Regions from separate parts of the Lacticaseibacillus huelsenbergensis genome, predicted to be linked through region 2. Evidence: predicted binding sites of a transcription regulator. Region 2 holds the regulator's gene; each other region holds the start of a gene.

Region 1 (5,357 bases), 220 kb from region 2:
GAAGAAGTCGTGGTTGGCTGTTGACGTCGAAATGCCGTTCATAACGATCGGGTTCACATCATCAGCCGTATCTGCAAAGGCCGTTTCCTGGCCCAGATTCATAAGCGCTTTGTTGGCGTTGTAACGCAGGAATGTCAAAACCTCGTCCGTCCACTTGGTTTTAGCATACAAATCATTCGTATACTTCTCTTCATTTTCGTACAAATCGTAAAGTAAATCGTACATCCAATCCTGCAATTTTTGCTGCTCGGCTTCTGGCAATTCATTGAAGCCTAATTGGAACTTGTAGCCGATGTACGTGCCATGGACACTTTCATCCCGAATGATCAGCTTGATGATCTCCGCCACATTGGTCAGCTTGTTATTGCCTAAATAATAGAGTGGGGTAAAGAAGCCTGAATAGAAAAGGAAGGTTTCCAAAAAGACACTGGCAATTTTCTTTTGCAACGCTGAACCATTGTGGTAAATATCGTTGATCTTGTTGGCTTTGTACTGAAGATGTTCATTATGATTCGTCCAGTCAAAGATTTCATCAATTTCCGCAGGGGTGTTCAGCGTTGAGAAAATCGACGAATAACTCTTGGCATGAACACTTTCCATGAACTGAATGTTGTTCAAGACCGCTGTTTCCTGCTGCGTACGGATATTCTGCCGCAAACTTGCCATGCCGTCTTGACTTTGCAGGGTATCCAGCAGCGTCAGCCCGCCAAAGACATGCCCGACAACCCACTGTTCATCAGGACTCAATGAACGCCAATCATCTAAATCGTTGGATAAAGGGATCCGGGTATCCAGCCAAAATTGTTCCGTCAACTTTTCCCAAGTCGCCTTATCGACTTCATCTTCAATCGCATTCCAATTAATCGCAATATATTGTTTTGCCATATTCTTCGCTCCTTGTATGTAAAAACAGGGGAGATCCCCCTGTTAAAAGATAATCAAATTGAGCAACTTTCACAAGCGTTGCTACCGATTTCTTCCTGGTCATCGGTGTAAGTCCGGATGTAGTAAATCGACTTGAGGCCTTTGTGATGTGCGTAGTTCCGCAAAATGTTCAAATCACGCGTCGTCATCTTGTCGGTTCGGCCGTCTTTCCACGGATAAAGGCCAGCAGGAATGGTACTACGCATGAACAAGGTCATCGCCATCCCTTGGTCAACATGTTGTTGAGCAGCGGCATAAACATCAATGACTTTACGCATGTCGATGTCGTAGGCACTTTGATAGTAAGGCATGGTGTCATTCGACAAACCAGGCGCCGGGTAGTAAATGGTGCCGATTTTCTTCTCTTGACGATCCTCGATCCGGTTAACAATTGGCTGCAAGGAGGCACTGGTATCGTTAATATAGCTGATCGAGCCATTAGGGGCCACAGCCATCCGGTTTTGATGATACAAGCCATCCTTCATCACACTCTCTTTGAGTGCTTCCCAGTCCGCCTGGGTCGGAATGTGAACATCCTTAAACAAGTCACGCACCTTGTCGTACTTAGGTGCCCATGATTGTTGGATATACTTGTCAAAATAACTGCCATCAGCGTATTTGCTGTTTTCAAAATTATGGAAGGACTCGCCACGTTCTTTAGCAATCTTGTTGGATGCCTTCAACGTGTAATAATTCAGCAACAAGAAATAGATGTTGGTGAAATCAAGGCTTTCCGGTGAACCATAATACATATGGTTCTTAGCAAAGTACGTGTGCAAGCCCATCGCACCAAGGCCGATGCTGTGCGCCATGTGATTACCGTGCTGAACAGATGGCACAACGTCGATATTGCTGTGATCGGTGACATAGGTCAATGCCCGAACCATGGCTTCAACGCTGTGACCAAAATCGCGACTATGCATCAAATTAGGAATATTCGTGCTGCCTAGGTTGCAGGAAACATCTGTCCCTAAGACTTCATATTCCTGTTTGTTGTTGAGCTTGGACGGTACCTGCACCTGCATGATTTCCGAGCACAGGTTACTCATGATGATTTTGCCATCAATCGGACTCGCATTGTTGGCAGTGTCGATGTTGATGATGTAAGGATAGCCAGATTCCTGCTGCAATTTGGAAATTTCATTTTCCAGATCGCGGGCCTTGATCTTGTATTTCTTAATGTCCGGATTGGCCACCATATTATCGTATTCCTTGGTAATGTCCACATACGAAAATGGCTTGCCATAAGCCCGTTCAACCGAATAAGGGGAGAACAGATACATATCGGCGTTGTCCTTAATAAGCTCGTAATACTTATCAGGGACAATCACGCCGAGGCTAAGGGTCTTCACCCGATACTTTTCATCCGCATTTTCCTTCTTGGCACCCAGGAAACTGATGATATCGGGATGGAAGACATTCAAATAAACCACACCGGCACCTTGGCGCTGACCCAGTTGATTGCTATAGGAAAAAGAATCTTCCAACAACTTCATGACCGGCAATACGCCACTTGCAGCACCGTCAATACCTTTGATTGGCGCACCGGCTTCACGCAAATTCGACAGCGTCAGGCCAACCCCGCCGCCAATCCGTGACAACTCAAGGGCAGAGTTAATGGCGCGGCCAATCGAATTCATATCATCGGTAATTTGCAGTAGAAAACAGGAGACCAGCTCACCACGGCGTTGCCGACCAGCGTTCAGGAACGAAGGGGTAGCCGGTTGATACCGCTGATGAATCATTTCATCCGCTAAGTCAACCGCTAGCTGCTCATTACCATCCGCAAAGAAGAGGGCATTGGCAAACACCCGATCTTTGTAGTCTTCAAGATACTGAGTGCCGTCGTCCGTCTTTAACGCATACTGAGCGTAATACTTATAAGCCGCCATAAAGGACTTAAACTGAAAATGCTGGGCCGTCAGAAATTGATCCAGCTTTTCCAGGAAGACCGGCTGATACTTTTTTAAAAAGTCGGCTTCATAATAGTGATGGTCAACCAAATACTTCAAGCGCTCTTGTAGCGACGAAAACTTCATCGTATTTGGCGCCACATTTTCGGTCAAAAAGGCCTGTAATGCTTCCTTGTCCTTATTGAGCGGAATTTGGTCGTTGACGGGAATATTGATCTCGTTGTTAAGGGCGTAATAAGTAACCTCGTCCGGACTGATTGTTTTTAATGACATGCTAATCCCTGCTTTCACTGCAATTTATCTTCATTCGGTTAAGTTCGATGCGATAAAAAAACTGGCTGTTCAGACAGCCAGTTGCTTCAAGGCATCCGGTCGAAACCCGGAGAATGAATCAAGCCCATCTGCTTCAAGAACAGGAACCTGCTGGAATCCCTTTTTCTTTAAGTAATCGATGTATTCAGGTTCCTCGTTGATGTTGTGTTCCGTAAATGGAATCTTGTGGGTATCGAGGTAGCGCTTTGTCATCCGGCATTGTGGACAGCCATTGCGCGTGAACAGTGTGATGTTACGCATAGGTATCATCCTTTCTTGTTATCTTATGTAGTTTAGAATACTCAATATTGGGGTGCATGTCAATGAAAAACACCATATCTTGGGGTTAATTTTTTTGATGCCCCAAAGCATATGGTGTCGACTTGATTTTCGCTTACTTTTAGTATAGCAAGATTGCATGCCAGACGCCAGTGCTAATCAATCATAGACTGACTTAAAGCGGCGAAAGCCTGCCCGTTAAGGAAACAGGCGTCTGAGACAAGTACACAAGCATCATTTATCCGGTTGCCGATCTTCTTTGCTATACTATAGCAAAAATTTGGAAAGGAGGTCGTCACCATGGCGTTTGAAGAATTGTTCCTAGACCGCGAAGAACGCGAGCGGTTGGCGCTTTATGGCGATTTGCGAGACGCGCCTAATCGGCAAATGAATATTGCAACGGCAGCGATGGCCCGCGGCGAGAGCTACCGGCAACTGCGACGGCAAATGGCGAAAGTCGCCGAGGATTTACATGCCATTGATCCTAGTGCGCCACCTTTATTACGTAGAGGGGATGGCAATATGACGGCACCCCCTTCGATTAGTCGGGTTCGCTACCGAATCTTTTTGTTTCGCCGTTCGCTTCCCGGAAAGCTTTTGGTCAAAACACTGATGCAACCTGACTTGACGTTGCCCATGTTATTAGAAGAAACCGGTTTCTCCCGGGCAGCTTTTTTCCGACGGATTTCCGCATTACGCGGGTACTTGCGCCAAAAAGAGGTCACCATTAATCTCACGCCTTTGGCACTTGCCGGCGCAGAGCCGCGAATTCGCCAAGTTTATCGCCAATTATTGTGGCAGCTAGTCGACACCCAGGATCCACTGTTTGCCACGATGATGCCGCAGTCCCGCCAGCTGGTTCAGTCTTTGCAGGCAGCCGGTTTGATTCGACCGGACTTCTCCGTCAAGCAACTTCAATTTTCGGCCAACATTAATCTGTATCGACTGCAGGCGAATCATTCGATCGGCAACACCCTGAATTTCGCGGCATTACAACCTCGCCCAGTGTTGCCTGATGAGCTGCCAGATGTCTTGGCACATTTACCCCGTGAAGTGGCGGAAGCCGAAATCCTTTATTTGTATCTCGGGCAGTGGCGGATTCCGCGTTTCCACACAGAACAACAATTCGACGCTGCCGGATTTGTCGGTTACCATGTTGCCCACAATACCTCGGCGTGGCAGACCGTCGAAAAAATCCGCACCGAATTCAGTCGTCATTTAATCGGTATTTCACCAGCAGTTTCCAAAGATCTAGCCTTAGCCGGCAATTTATTGAAAATTCTGATCAGTGAACGGATTTTTCCTGATGGCGCGTATATCGACTTAGCGAAAACTGCCAGCCCAATGCGGCCGCTTTTTCCACGTCTTGGCAAGGCGATTGAAGCCTTTTTTGCTCGAGAAGAACCGGATGAGAAAGTCCGTTCAGAGATCATTGACGGCTTCTATCAATTGCTTTGGCCGTTCATGACCGAAAGTGCGGTTGCCAATAAGCTAAAAGTAGCACTTGATCCGCTGATGCCACAGCCATTGTACGAAACCGTGCGGCTTAATCTTGTGCATCCCGCCTACATTCGCCTAGTTACCATTGACCAACATCCCGATTTCGTGATTTCCGCGCATACTTTGGCTGCAAGCGAGGAATCCAGTGTACCTGATACCCCGGTCTTTTATCTAGACAGTGAGCGCTTTGAAAGCTGGTCTGCGCTGTATCAAGTATTATTTCGTCGCTCACGCCAGCAGTTTCATCTCTGAAAAATGGGCAGGCATCACCGACGCAAGCTTTAATAGATTAGTAAGAACGCTGTTATCGATGCTTTTGTTAAAATAGGCGGCGTTGATGAAAATCCGGCGTAGGTGCATACTAAAAGTATTAGGAGATGACTGCGAACATGAAACGTGACAAGAAAGCAGACGAGGCCGCTGTCGTTG
Region 2 (5,357 bases):
GCGCTTTTCATTTCAACAACAAAGGTCGGAACGTGAATCAGCGTCGTGCCAATGCCGCCTTTGCTGGCAAGATCATTGGCAATGGCACCGAGCAAATAGGTTTTACCGACGCCAAATGGACCGCTTAGATACAGGCCTTGGTGAAATGTTTTGGGATCGGCGACCACTGCCAAGACAAACCGGTTTGCGGCCAAAAGCGCATCCACCCGCTCATCGGTCGGATCGTAACTCGTCAGACTTGCATCGTGAATATCTTTAGGCATATTAACCGAGGTCACTAGCGACGCCTGCTTGGCCTCTTCGTCAGCCGCAAGCTTTGCATCTGTCGGCTCATAAGCGACATCGATCAGCCCGTTGGCAACGACTAACGTGGGTTGATAGCCGGGTGCCAATGGTAATTCACCACGGGCAATCTTGTTCCGCTCACTGACGAATTCATAGATTTTGGCCGTGCCGCGATCAATCGCATCGTCAGCTAATTCTGCCTCGTGTTGCTTAAGGAAGGTCTGGACATCAGGATCCTGCAAGGCTGCTTTGACCATTTTGAAATACCGCTCCCGCCACTGTCGAGAGTCCATTAACATTGCTAAGCGTTTACGCATATCTTCCATTAGTTCGTCCCTCCCTTATCACCGAGTTGTCGTAACTTTTCCAGCTGAGCAGCCAACGTCTGGCGATCCGCTTCGCTGACCTTTTTCTTCTTGGGTTGATAGCCTTCCTTAGCCCAATCTGGCAGCTTTTCCTGCCGCACACCTTTGGATTGGCCCTGATAGCGTTTCTTTCCAGTTGCTTTCTGCTCTTCAAACGTATGAATCTGCTGTAACGCTGCTTCGGGGCTCGTCACATTAGCTTTTAACCAGCTGTTTGCGATCGCATCCATCAAGGCTTGATTGATACTGTCATTCGTTCGGAGAATATAATCAATCAAAATATTAATCGTAGGGGCATCAAAAACATTGCGTTCACTAAGGCTCTGCACCGCGCGCAATTCATTATTGGCCGGATACATCCGGTCATTCTTAGCCTGTTTGGCCGCGGTTAAAAACTGACGCGGTGGCATGCTTTTGGCCCGTTTCAGCAGCGCTTCGTCAGCACTAGCCACTTTTGGCGGTTTGGTTGCTACTGGCTGCGCCTTGGTTTGCGGCTGCTGGCGGGTATAACTTTGCTCGGCCAGCCGCCGCAACGCGTTCAAGTCGATTTTGCCCGTCATCACATCCGTCGCCCGACTGATCAGCCGCGCAAAGTCAGGTGGTTGAATCCCGTAAAACCCGGCGATTTGATACAGTGCCTCTTGGTGTTTGGCTAATTGGCCTGACTGAATATTGCTGTTGGCTAACAACGATTGCAAAAGTTCCCAGTCATAGCCTTCGCCATTACCAAGCCGCGGTAATTGAGGCTGATTTTGAGCCATTGCCTTTTTGGCGGCAACCACCGCACTTGGTTCCCCGCTTAAGTTGTGGTCAAAGCGAAACACGTCCAAAAAGTTTGCTGTGATCTCCTGCCATTCCGGGCGGCGAACCGGTTTCAGACTGAACTGTGCAACCAGTTCGTCATACCGTTTTTCACCAACCTTGTCATAAAGCAACAGGCCCATCAAATCATCTTTAAAAAAGGCATCTGGCTGCACTGGCGGATAAAGTTCATAAGCGTAATAGCGTCCTAGGGAATCGACTTGCGTATAAGTTCGCAATAAGCCGACTGCTTCCAGTTTCACGCGAGCCACAAAGAGCTGATCGATGTCGATATCCAACAAATCCAATAGCCAGAGTTGCGGGCGCCGATCCGTCACCAAAGCGCGGTCTTTGACTTCCTGCCATAGACTTAGATAAAGCGCCATGGCAATCGGCCCCACGAGCGGTTGATAAAGCGAGATGGCGATCTTTTCATCAAAGTCGCTAAAATAACCTGCCTTGGTCAACACAAAGCCTGCTTGTGGCATAAACGTATCCGGACGCTGCATAGCAAATTCACCTCTTTTCAGACAACGGACCTGAGACAACTGCCCCAGGTCCGCTTGTTTTGCGCTCACTATTTCTTAGTCTTTTCCTTCTTCATCATATCCTGAAGCTCTTGCATGAAGACGGACATATCTTTGAACTGCCGATAAACACTGGCGAAGCGAATATAAGCCACGTCATCAACATCTGCTAGCTTGGACATGACATATTCGCCAATCGCTTGACTGGAAACTTCATTTTCACCAATCGCACGCAATTGGTTTTCAACCGAATCAACGATCCCTTGCATCTGCTCCATGGTGACCGGTCGTTTTTCTGCGGCCCGGATCAGTCCCTTCAGAATCTTCTCACGATTGAACTCTTCTCTGGTACCATTTTTCTTAATCACCAATAACGGGGTTTGCTCGACTCGTTCAAAAGTCGTGAAGCGAAACCCGCAATTCTCGCATTCGCGCCGGCGTCGGATCGCCCGACCGCCGTCTGTGGGACGCGAATCAACGACCCGCGAACTATTATGATGGCAATGGGGACATTGCACGACTCCACCTTCTTAATCAAAGTTTGATAATTAATTATAGCACGCACACGCCGCTTATGATAGGTGCTGTAACTGGCGGATCAAGGCTTTCGCTTGGGCAATCGTTGCTTCTGATTTTCCGTTATTGTCAATGACAAAATCAGCCATGGCCGCTTTTTCCGCCAAGGGTATCTGTGATGCAATGCGTTCTTTGGCTTCGGCTTCTGTCAGACCATCACGGGCCATCAACCGGTCCAACTGAACCTTGGGATCAACGGTGACCACGGCAACACCATCGAATGCATCGGCATAATCGGCTTCGTAAAGGAGTGGAATGTCACCAACCACAATCGCAGCACCGCCAGATTTCGCCTGTGCTAACGCTTGATTAATCGCCGCGCGCAGGTATGGTCGATTAATTTGATTCAGCGCCTCCAAACGCCGCGGTTGGGAAAAGACAATCTCACCGAGCTTGGCACGGTTGAGTTTACCGTCCTCGCGCAGTACTTGTGGCCCAAATGCCTGGACAATACGGGCGAGTGCAGGCCGACCGGGTTCGACAATCCGGCGCGCAATCACATCGGCATCTACGACTGGATAGCCAGCTGCTTTAAAGACTCGACTCACCGTTGATTTTCCTGAGGCAATACCGCCTGTCAAACCCAATAAATAGGTCATGCCGGACGCCTCCTTTGATGCAGAGGTTGGCAGTGGGGACAATAATGGGTACCGCGTTGGCCGACTTTGATTTTAACAATGAGTGTGCCGCAGCGATCACAAGGCGTCCCTTCCCGATCGTAAACATGTAGGGCATCTTGAAAAGAGCCGCGGTTGCCTTTTGCATCAACGTAGGTATGAGCACTGGTGCCGCCAGCAGCAATGGCCGCATCTAACTCCTTGATAATATTGTCATGTAAGGTATGAATTTCTTTTTTTGTCAGCGTATCAGCTGGCTGCAATGGATTCAAACGACTCAACCATAAAACTTCGTCGGCATAAATATTGCCGATACCGGCAACAACGGTCTGATCCAGTAACACCGATTTGATCGCTTTATGATGGCGTTTTAGTTTTTGGGCAAACGCCGCCTCGTCAAACGTCGCAGGGGTCGGCTCCGGCCCTAATTTTGCCAACGCCGGCACCGATTGTTCCTGACCAGTATGAATCAAGCGCATGCGGCCAAACTTGCGTAAATCCCGGTAGCGCAGTTGGCTTCCATCCTGGAACGTAAAAGTCACATGATCGTGCTTGTCAAATGGCGTATGGCCATCGCTAACAACGTAATAGCGACCTTCCATGCGTAAATGGCTGACAATGGTTTCACCGTTGTTCAGCCGAATCAACAGATATTTTCCCCGGCGATCGATCGTGGTGACAGCAGCGCCGACGACTTCTTTTTGAAAAGTCGGCAAGCCATTAATCAGAATTTTCGCCCAATTCGTACTAATGGCGGTGATCCGTTTGTTTTTGATAAGTGGCAACAATGAACGGCGAACCGTTTCGACTTCAGGTAACTCTGGCATTCCCGTTCTCCTTATTTCGCATCAAACCAAGTCGGACCGTAATGGCTATCGACTTTCAACGGCACGTCCAATTGCACGGCAGAATCCATAATCTTAGGCACAAGTTTGCCAAGTTGCTCCATTTCTGCGGTAGGAGCTTCAAAAATGAGTTCATCGTGCACCTGCAACAGCATTTTGGCTTGCAGATGGGCATCGGTTAACGCTTTTTGCATGCGAATCATTGCAACTTTGATAATGTCCGCTGCACTGCCTTGGATCGGCGTGTTCATCGCGGTGCGCTCAGCAAATTTACGTAAATTAAAGTTACGTGAATGAATTTGCGGCAAATAGCGGCGGCGATGGAACAGTGTCTCGACGTAACCGTCTTCGCGCGCCTTTTTAACCATATTGGCCATGTAATCATGAACCTTAGGATACTGCTCGAAATAGCCATCAATGAAAGCTTTGGCTTGCTTACGCGAAATTCCGATATTCTGTGCCAGGCCATAGTCGCTAATACCATAAACAATTCCAAAATTAGTTGCCTTGGCTTGCCGTCGCATATCCGGCGTGACTTGATCCGGTGAATCCAAGCCAAAAATCTTCATCGCTGTGTTGGCATGAATATCGACGCCATTTTTAAAGGCTTGTTGCATATTTTCGTCACCGGAAATATGTGACAACACGCGTAATTCGATTTGCGAATAATCCGAGCTGAAAATCTGCCAATCAGGATGGGATGGCACAAACGCCTTCCGAATGATTTTACCTTCGTCTCGCGCTGGAATGTTTTGCATGTTCGGATCGACGGAGCTTAAACGGCCGGTCTGGGTTAAGGTCTGCAAGTAACGGGTATGAATCTTGTGATCCGGCATTTGTGCTTTCAATAACCCCACAACATACGTCGAATTCAACTTTGCCCACCCGCGATAATCCAGAATATCCTGAACAATCGGACTGGCAGACTTCAGCTCGTTTAAGACATCGACACTGGTAGAATAACCTGTCTTGGTCTTCTTGATGACCGGCAGATTCAGCTTTTCAAATAAGATCTCACCCAGTTGCTTCGGTGAATTCAGATTGAACTTAACGCCAGCCTCACCATAAATCTTTTCTTCCAGCACCTTGATGCTTTGTGAAAACTCTGTACCCATATCTTTTAAGGTCTGGGCATCAAGCGTGATTCCCTGAATTTCCATATCTGCCAACACGCGCGCCAATGGCATTTCCATGTCCGTGAAAAGATCGGTCTGTTCCTGTTTAGCCAGATCTTCGGTTAAGTCGGGACGTAACGCAAAGAGTGCCATTGACTTGCGGGCAAATTGGGCAAATAGCTTTTTATCTTCTGGTACTTGGCGCTTGGCTCCTTTGCCATAAACA
Region 3 (5,357 bases), 590 kb from region 2:
CTAAAGATGACACCGTCTTTGTTTGCTGACGCTTGCTATTCATGGACAACCTTGGTATCATATTGGACGTGACTGGAGGGAACAAGATGTCAGTAAAGAAAGTTGCTTTAGCTTGTTCGGTTTGTGGGCAACGGAATTATTTTGTTCCCGAAAACCCGAAGCGAACGGAACGGTTAACTTTAAGAAAATTTTGTAAACATTGTGGCCGGGTAACGGTTCACCAAGAAACCAAGTAATAGTGGAAGGAGCAGACTGATGAAATTTATCAAAAGTGTTTTTGCGGAAATGAAGGCTGTTACGTGGCCGACCGCGAAACAGACACGGCGTGATACGTTTACCGTCATCATGACTTCCATTATCTTTGCCATTTATTTTGCGGCGGTTGATTGGGTCATTAACATGATCTTTCAGGCGTTCTTGTATTAAAGCCTGACAAACCGCTTCATCTTTGCTATACTATGAACAGCGCAAAACCGCCTTCGATGACGGTTTTTTATTTTGACTCAAAACACAAAAAGGAGACGCATTATGGCTGAAACAGTAACATCGGCAGAGAAGCATTGGTACGTGTTGCACACTTATTCCGGTTATGAGAATAAGGTGAAGACGAACCTTGAACAGCGGACGACCAGTATGAATATGGATGATTATATTTTTCGGGTGGTCGTTCCTGAAGAAGAGGAACATGAACAAAAGAATGGTAAGGATAAAGTTGAGATGAAAAAGACTTTTCCTGGCTATGTGTTGGTTGAAATGGTGATGACTGACCAGTCTTGGTTTGTGGTTCGGAATACGCCGGGAGTTACGGGGTTTGTCGGTTCGCATGGGGCCGGTTCAAAACCAGCACCATTGCTGCCGGAAGAAGTTGCCAGTGTGCTGCACTCGATGGGCATGAGCACGCGCCATCAGAACGTTGAGTTTGATGTGGGCGAGCCAGTGACGATTATCGATGGTGCCTTTACCGGCATGCATGGTAAGGTGACGGCGGTTGATAAAGATAAGATGAAGTTGAAAGTTGTTACGGAAATGTTTGACCGTGAAGTAACCGCCGAACTGGACTTTGATCAAGTCGACAAGCTGTAGGTAACGCCTATGAGCGGCTGGTTCTGGATTCTTGTGACGCTGGGCGTGATTGTCGTTGTGGGCGTGATGACCGACTATTTTCTATTGGCGCGGACTGGCTATGCGCCGGTACCGCTTGTGATGGATCCGACGCCGACGTTGTTTATTCCCGGGCATCTGGGGACGCGCTATTCGTTTGGCCATATGTTGTGGCGTATGCAGCGGCGTTATGGCTTAAGCAAAGATGTCGTGGCCATTGTCGCCCCGGATAGCAGCGTTCATTTGCGCGGGCAGTTGAATCTAAACCATCACGCTGCCGTTCAGGTGTTGTATACGGACAAAACGGTGCGGCCCGCTGCCCAGTTGCGCGGGTTGAAGCATGTGATCGCCGCTTTGCAGGCGCAGCAGGCGTTTACCCGAGTTAATTTGGTCGCGCATTCGATGGGTGGCGTAACGGCGGCACTGTATTTATTGAGCCAACCTGCTGTTCCGGTGGCGAATCTGGTGACGATTGCCGCACCGATGAATGATGTGGAGGTTGCGCGGCGTTCGCCGATTCTTAATTGGCCGTTGACCCGTCAAGGACCGGAGCACACAGCGCCGATCTATCAGTATTTTCAACGTTCGATTGCCAATCTCCCGGCTGATCTTCGTTGGCTAAATATTGCCGGGGATTTGATGTTGGGCGGGCGCCACGATGGTGAAGTGGCCATTAGCAGCAGCTTTGCCGTGCGGTATTTGGTTAAGGATCGGATCAAAGATTATACCGAAGTTGTGATTCGCGGACCACGGGCAGCCCATAGTTTACTGCACGAGAATCGGTTGGTGGATCATGATATCGCCGAATATTTATGGCAACGTCAACGCGATTTTTAGGTGCTGCTGAATTGAAGTAGATAGTTGAAGGTTTGCGGACAGAAGCCGCTCAAGGAGTAAACGAATATGGCAGAAGTATATTTGGCTGCACCGTTTTTTGATCCTGCTCAGATTGAGCGGCTTGATCAAGTTTTAGCAGCTTTGCATGCAAATGAATCGGTCACCGCGATTTTTTCACCGCGCGATGACACGAACAAAGCGGGATTGACGCCGAACTCACCAGGGTGGCAGCGGCAGGTGTTTGGTGAAGACATTCAGGGTCTGCACCGCTCGACGGTCTTAGTCGCCATTCTGGATTATGTCGGTGAGAACCCCGATCCGGGAACGGCGTTTGAGATTGGGTACGCCTATGCGCACCACATGCCAATCGTGGCGCTTCAGCTTGGCGAGATGAAAATGAATCTGATGTTGGCAGGGTCGATTACCTGCTTTGTGAATGATTTGGTCGAGCTTAAAAGTCTTGATTTGGACCATGTGTTAGTGCGGCCGTATGTCGGACCGGTCTTTTAAATCCACGGATAGATCAGATGTCGCCAGCGTTTTCTTGCGCTGGCGATTTTTTAATTTCGTCATTATTTTTAAAAAGCCGTGCATCCCGCGTTGGGCAGGTGGTTGCCAGCATTAACAATTTGTTATTGATTAATCTATATCTTGATATTAGGTTCGTTTGGCTATACCATATCTTGTATACGGGAGGTACAGCTATGCAAGTTATGATGAAACCGATCACCTTGGCACCTGATTTTGTTGCCGAGGTCAAGAAAGAAATTAAGCCACACTGGGGTGAACTGGGATGGGTCACGTATAAGCGGACCTATGCCCGGTGGTTGCCGGATCAACAACGGACCGAGAATTGGGATGAAACCGTCAAGCGAGTGGTTGAGGGGAATATTAACCTTGATCCGCGGTTACATACAGCCAATCCTGATTCAGAAGTCGTGGATGAACTGCAAAAAGAGGCACGGAATCTTTTCAAGCTTATTTACGGGTTGGCCGGCACGCCATCTGGCCGTAACCTGTGGATTTCCGGAACCGATTATCAAAAGCGCAATGGCGATGCCTTGAATAATTGTTGGTTTATCGCCATTCGCCCGCAACCCTATGGTGAGTCGCATATCGTGCCGACGGATTTTTCGGCTGACCAGCCTGCTGTCTCGATGCCGTATTCCTTTATGTTTGACGAATTGATGAAAGGCGGCGGCGTCGGTTTTTCCGTGACCAAAGACAACATTGCCAAGTTGCCGCCAGTCGCAAACGCCGTTGACCTGACGATTGTGATTGATCGCAACAGTGCCAGCTATGCGGAATCACTGAAAATGGGCGCGGTTGATCGGGAAGCCTGGGAACAGGCGCATGCGGCCGAGCACAATGACCGCTACGTTTTGCCGGATACCCGTGAAGGCTGGGTTTTAGCCAACGCCAAGGTGATTGATCATCATTTTGCGACGACTAATCCCGGTGGTCAGACCAAGTTGGTGCTGGATATCAGTCGGATTCGGCCAAAAGGCGCCCGGATTCATGGCTTTGGCGGCACGGCTTCCGGTCCGATGCCATTAGTCGAGATGTTGCTGGATATCAACAAGGTGCTTAATGCGCGGGTTGGCCAGCGATTGACCGCGGTTGACGCTACGGATATCGGCAACTTGATCGGCAAGACAGTGGTGGCCGGCAATGTGCGACGTTCCGCGGAAATGTCGTTAGGCTCGGCCGATGATGACGCGTTCATCACGATGAAGCAGGATCAAAAAAAGCTTTATCATCACCGCTGGGCATCTAACAACAGTGTCGCGATTGATACGCAGTTTGACGCTTATGCACCGATTGCGACAGCCATTGCCAAAAACGGTGAACCGGGCGTTGTGAACCTCGATTTATCACGCCGCTTCGGCCGGATTGTCGATGGTGAAAATGCAGCTAACGATCCGGATGTGGAAGGCACCAACCCATGTGGCGAGATTTCGTTGGCCAATGGTGAACCATGCAACTTGTTTGAACTCTTTCCGGTCGTTGCGGTGCAACAAGGTTGGAAATTGAAGCAGGCCTTTGCGTTGGCAACGCGTTATGCCAAGCGAGTAACCTTCAGCAATTATGACTGGCAGGTTTCCCGTGATATTATTAGGAAGAATCGCCGTATCGGCATTTCGATGTCCGGAATTCAGGATTGGTTCCTGGATGATTTCGGTCATCGCGTTGTGTCCGGATTTGAACCGGTTGTGGATCCGCACACCGGTAAAATGCTTGAGAAGCCGATTTATAATCCGGAAATCAAGCAAGCGGTGGATGGCTTATATCACGCGGTTGTTGATGCGGATCAGGCTTATTCCGATGCATTGGGCTGTGAGCCTTCCCGCAAACACACCACGGTTAAGCCATCGGGAACCGTTGCTAAATTGGCAGGCGTTTCAGAAGGCATGCATTTCCATTATGCCGGCTACCTGATTCAGCGCATTCGGTTCCAGGCCAACGACCCGTTGCTGCCGGCTTTGAAAGCATGTGGTTATCATATTGAACCGGATGTTTACACCAAGAACACGATGGTTGTCGAGTTCCCGATTCGCGCGGCGCATGCCGACGATCCGGCATTTGCTTCAGCCGGAACGGTTTCGATTGCCGAACAGATTGCGACCCAGGCATTCTTGCAGACATACTGGTCGGATAATGCGGTTAGCTGCACGGTCACCTTCCAGCCGGAAGAAGCCGATCAGATTGCCGGCTTGTTGTCACAGTATCGGCACGTGATCAAGTCAACATCCATGTTGCCGTACGTTGGCTCAGGCTTCAAACAGGCGCCAAAAGAGCCGATTGATGCTGACACCTATACGCAAAAGTGCGCCAAGATTCACGGATCAGTCGCAGCTGTTTTTGCCGCTCAAAATGCCAATCATGATCAAAAAGATCTGGAATTAGTTGACCAGACGGATTGTGTTGGCGGCGCTTGCCCGATTAAGTAAAAATGCGGAGGAAATTGAAGGTTATGTTGAAGAAAGCTTTACGTTCACTGGTTGTCTTTTTTGCAGCAATGTTTGTGCTGGCTGGTTGCAGCAACAGTTCGAACAGCGCTGCCAAATCCAGCAGCAAGCCGAATCAGATTGTGGTCACTTATCAGCTGAAGCAAAATGGCAAGGCGTTTGCCAAGAAAAAAATTACCCAACCGAAAAAGTCAGTGGTGATGACCGGTCTGAAAAAAGGTTGGTCGGTCAAGGCTTCGAAAGGGTTTATCACTGAGATTGCCGGCAAGAAGCAAAATGTTGCCAAGAAGACTTACTGGCTATACACCATCAACGGCAAGATGGCGAAAAAAGGTGCCACAACGCAACCGGTCAAGAACCACGATAAAGTTGTTTTTGACCTGAGTGTTACCAAATGAAGCTGCCAACGTCAGCCAAAAAGCCATCGCCTGTTCGGGCGGTGGCTTTGCT

What was found. Region 2 encodes NrdR, which represses ribonucleotide reductase genes. Its sites were predicted from a motif close to ACACNATATATNGTGT; they were not measured.
Region 1: a site for NrdR is predicted at 3,480-3,495, ahead of nrdH (glutaredoxin-like protein NrdH). Genes of this name have one in related genera too.
Region 3: a site for NrdR is predicted at 2,612-2,627, ahead of nrdJ (ribonucleoside-triphosphate reductase, adenosylcobalamin-dependent). Genes of this name have one in related genera too.

The regions. Positions count from the first base shown of each region.
Region 1 is NZ_CP120687.1:2,730,183-2,735,539, reverse strand. It holds gene nrdF (class 1b ribonucleoside-diphosphate reductase subunit beta) at 1-885, opposite strand, end outside; gene nrdE (class 1b ribonucleoside-diphosphate reductase subunit alpha) at 939-3,110, opposite strand; gene nrdH (glutaredoxin-like protein NrdH) at 3,180-3,410, opposite strand; gene LHUE1_RS12610 (helix-turn-helix domain-containing protein) at 3,729-5,180, shown strand; gene LHUE1_RS12605 (hypothetical protein) at 5,318-5,357, shown strand, end outside.
Region 2 is NZ_CP120687.1:2,951,972-2,957,328, forward strand. It holds gene dnaI (primosomal protein DnaI) at 1-611, opposite strand, end outside; gene LHUE1_RS13690 (replication initiation and membrane attachment family protein) at 611-1,960, opposite strand; gene nrdR (transcriptional regulator NrdR) at 2,029-2,496, opposite strand; gene coaE (dephospho-CoA kinase) at 2,551-3,153, opposite strand; gene mutM (DNA-formamidopyrimidine glycosylase) at 3,150-3,998, opposite strand; gene polA (DNA polymerase I) at 4,010-5,357, opposite strand, start outside.
Region 3 is NZ_CP120687.1:446,089-451,445, reverse strand. It holds gene rpmG (50S ribosomal protein L33) at 87-236, shown strand; gene secE (preprotein translocase subunit SecE) at 256-426, shown strand; gene nusG (transcription termination/antitermination protein NusG) at 529-1,083, shown strand; gene LHUE1_RS01975 (alpha/beta fold hydrolase) at 1,093-1,938, shown strand; gene LHUE1_RS01970 (nucleoside 2-deoxyribosyltransferase) at 2,005-2,448, shown strand; gene nrdJ (ribonucleoside-triphosphate reductase, adenosylcobalamin-dependent) at 2,643-4,889, shown strand; gene LHUE1_RS01960 (DUF4430 domain-containing protein) at 4,916-5,305, shown strand; partial or broken gene LHUE1_RS01955 (ECF transporter S component) at 5,302-5,357, shown strand, end outside.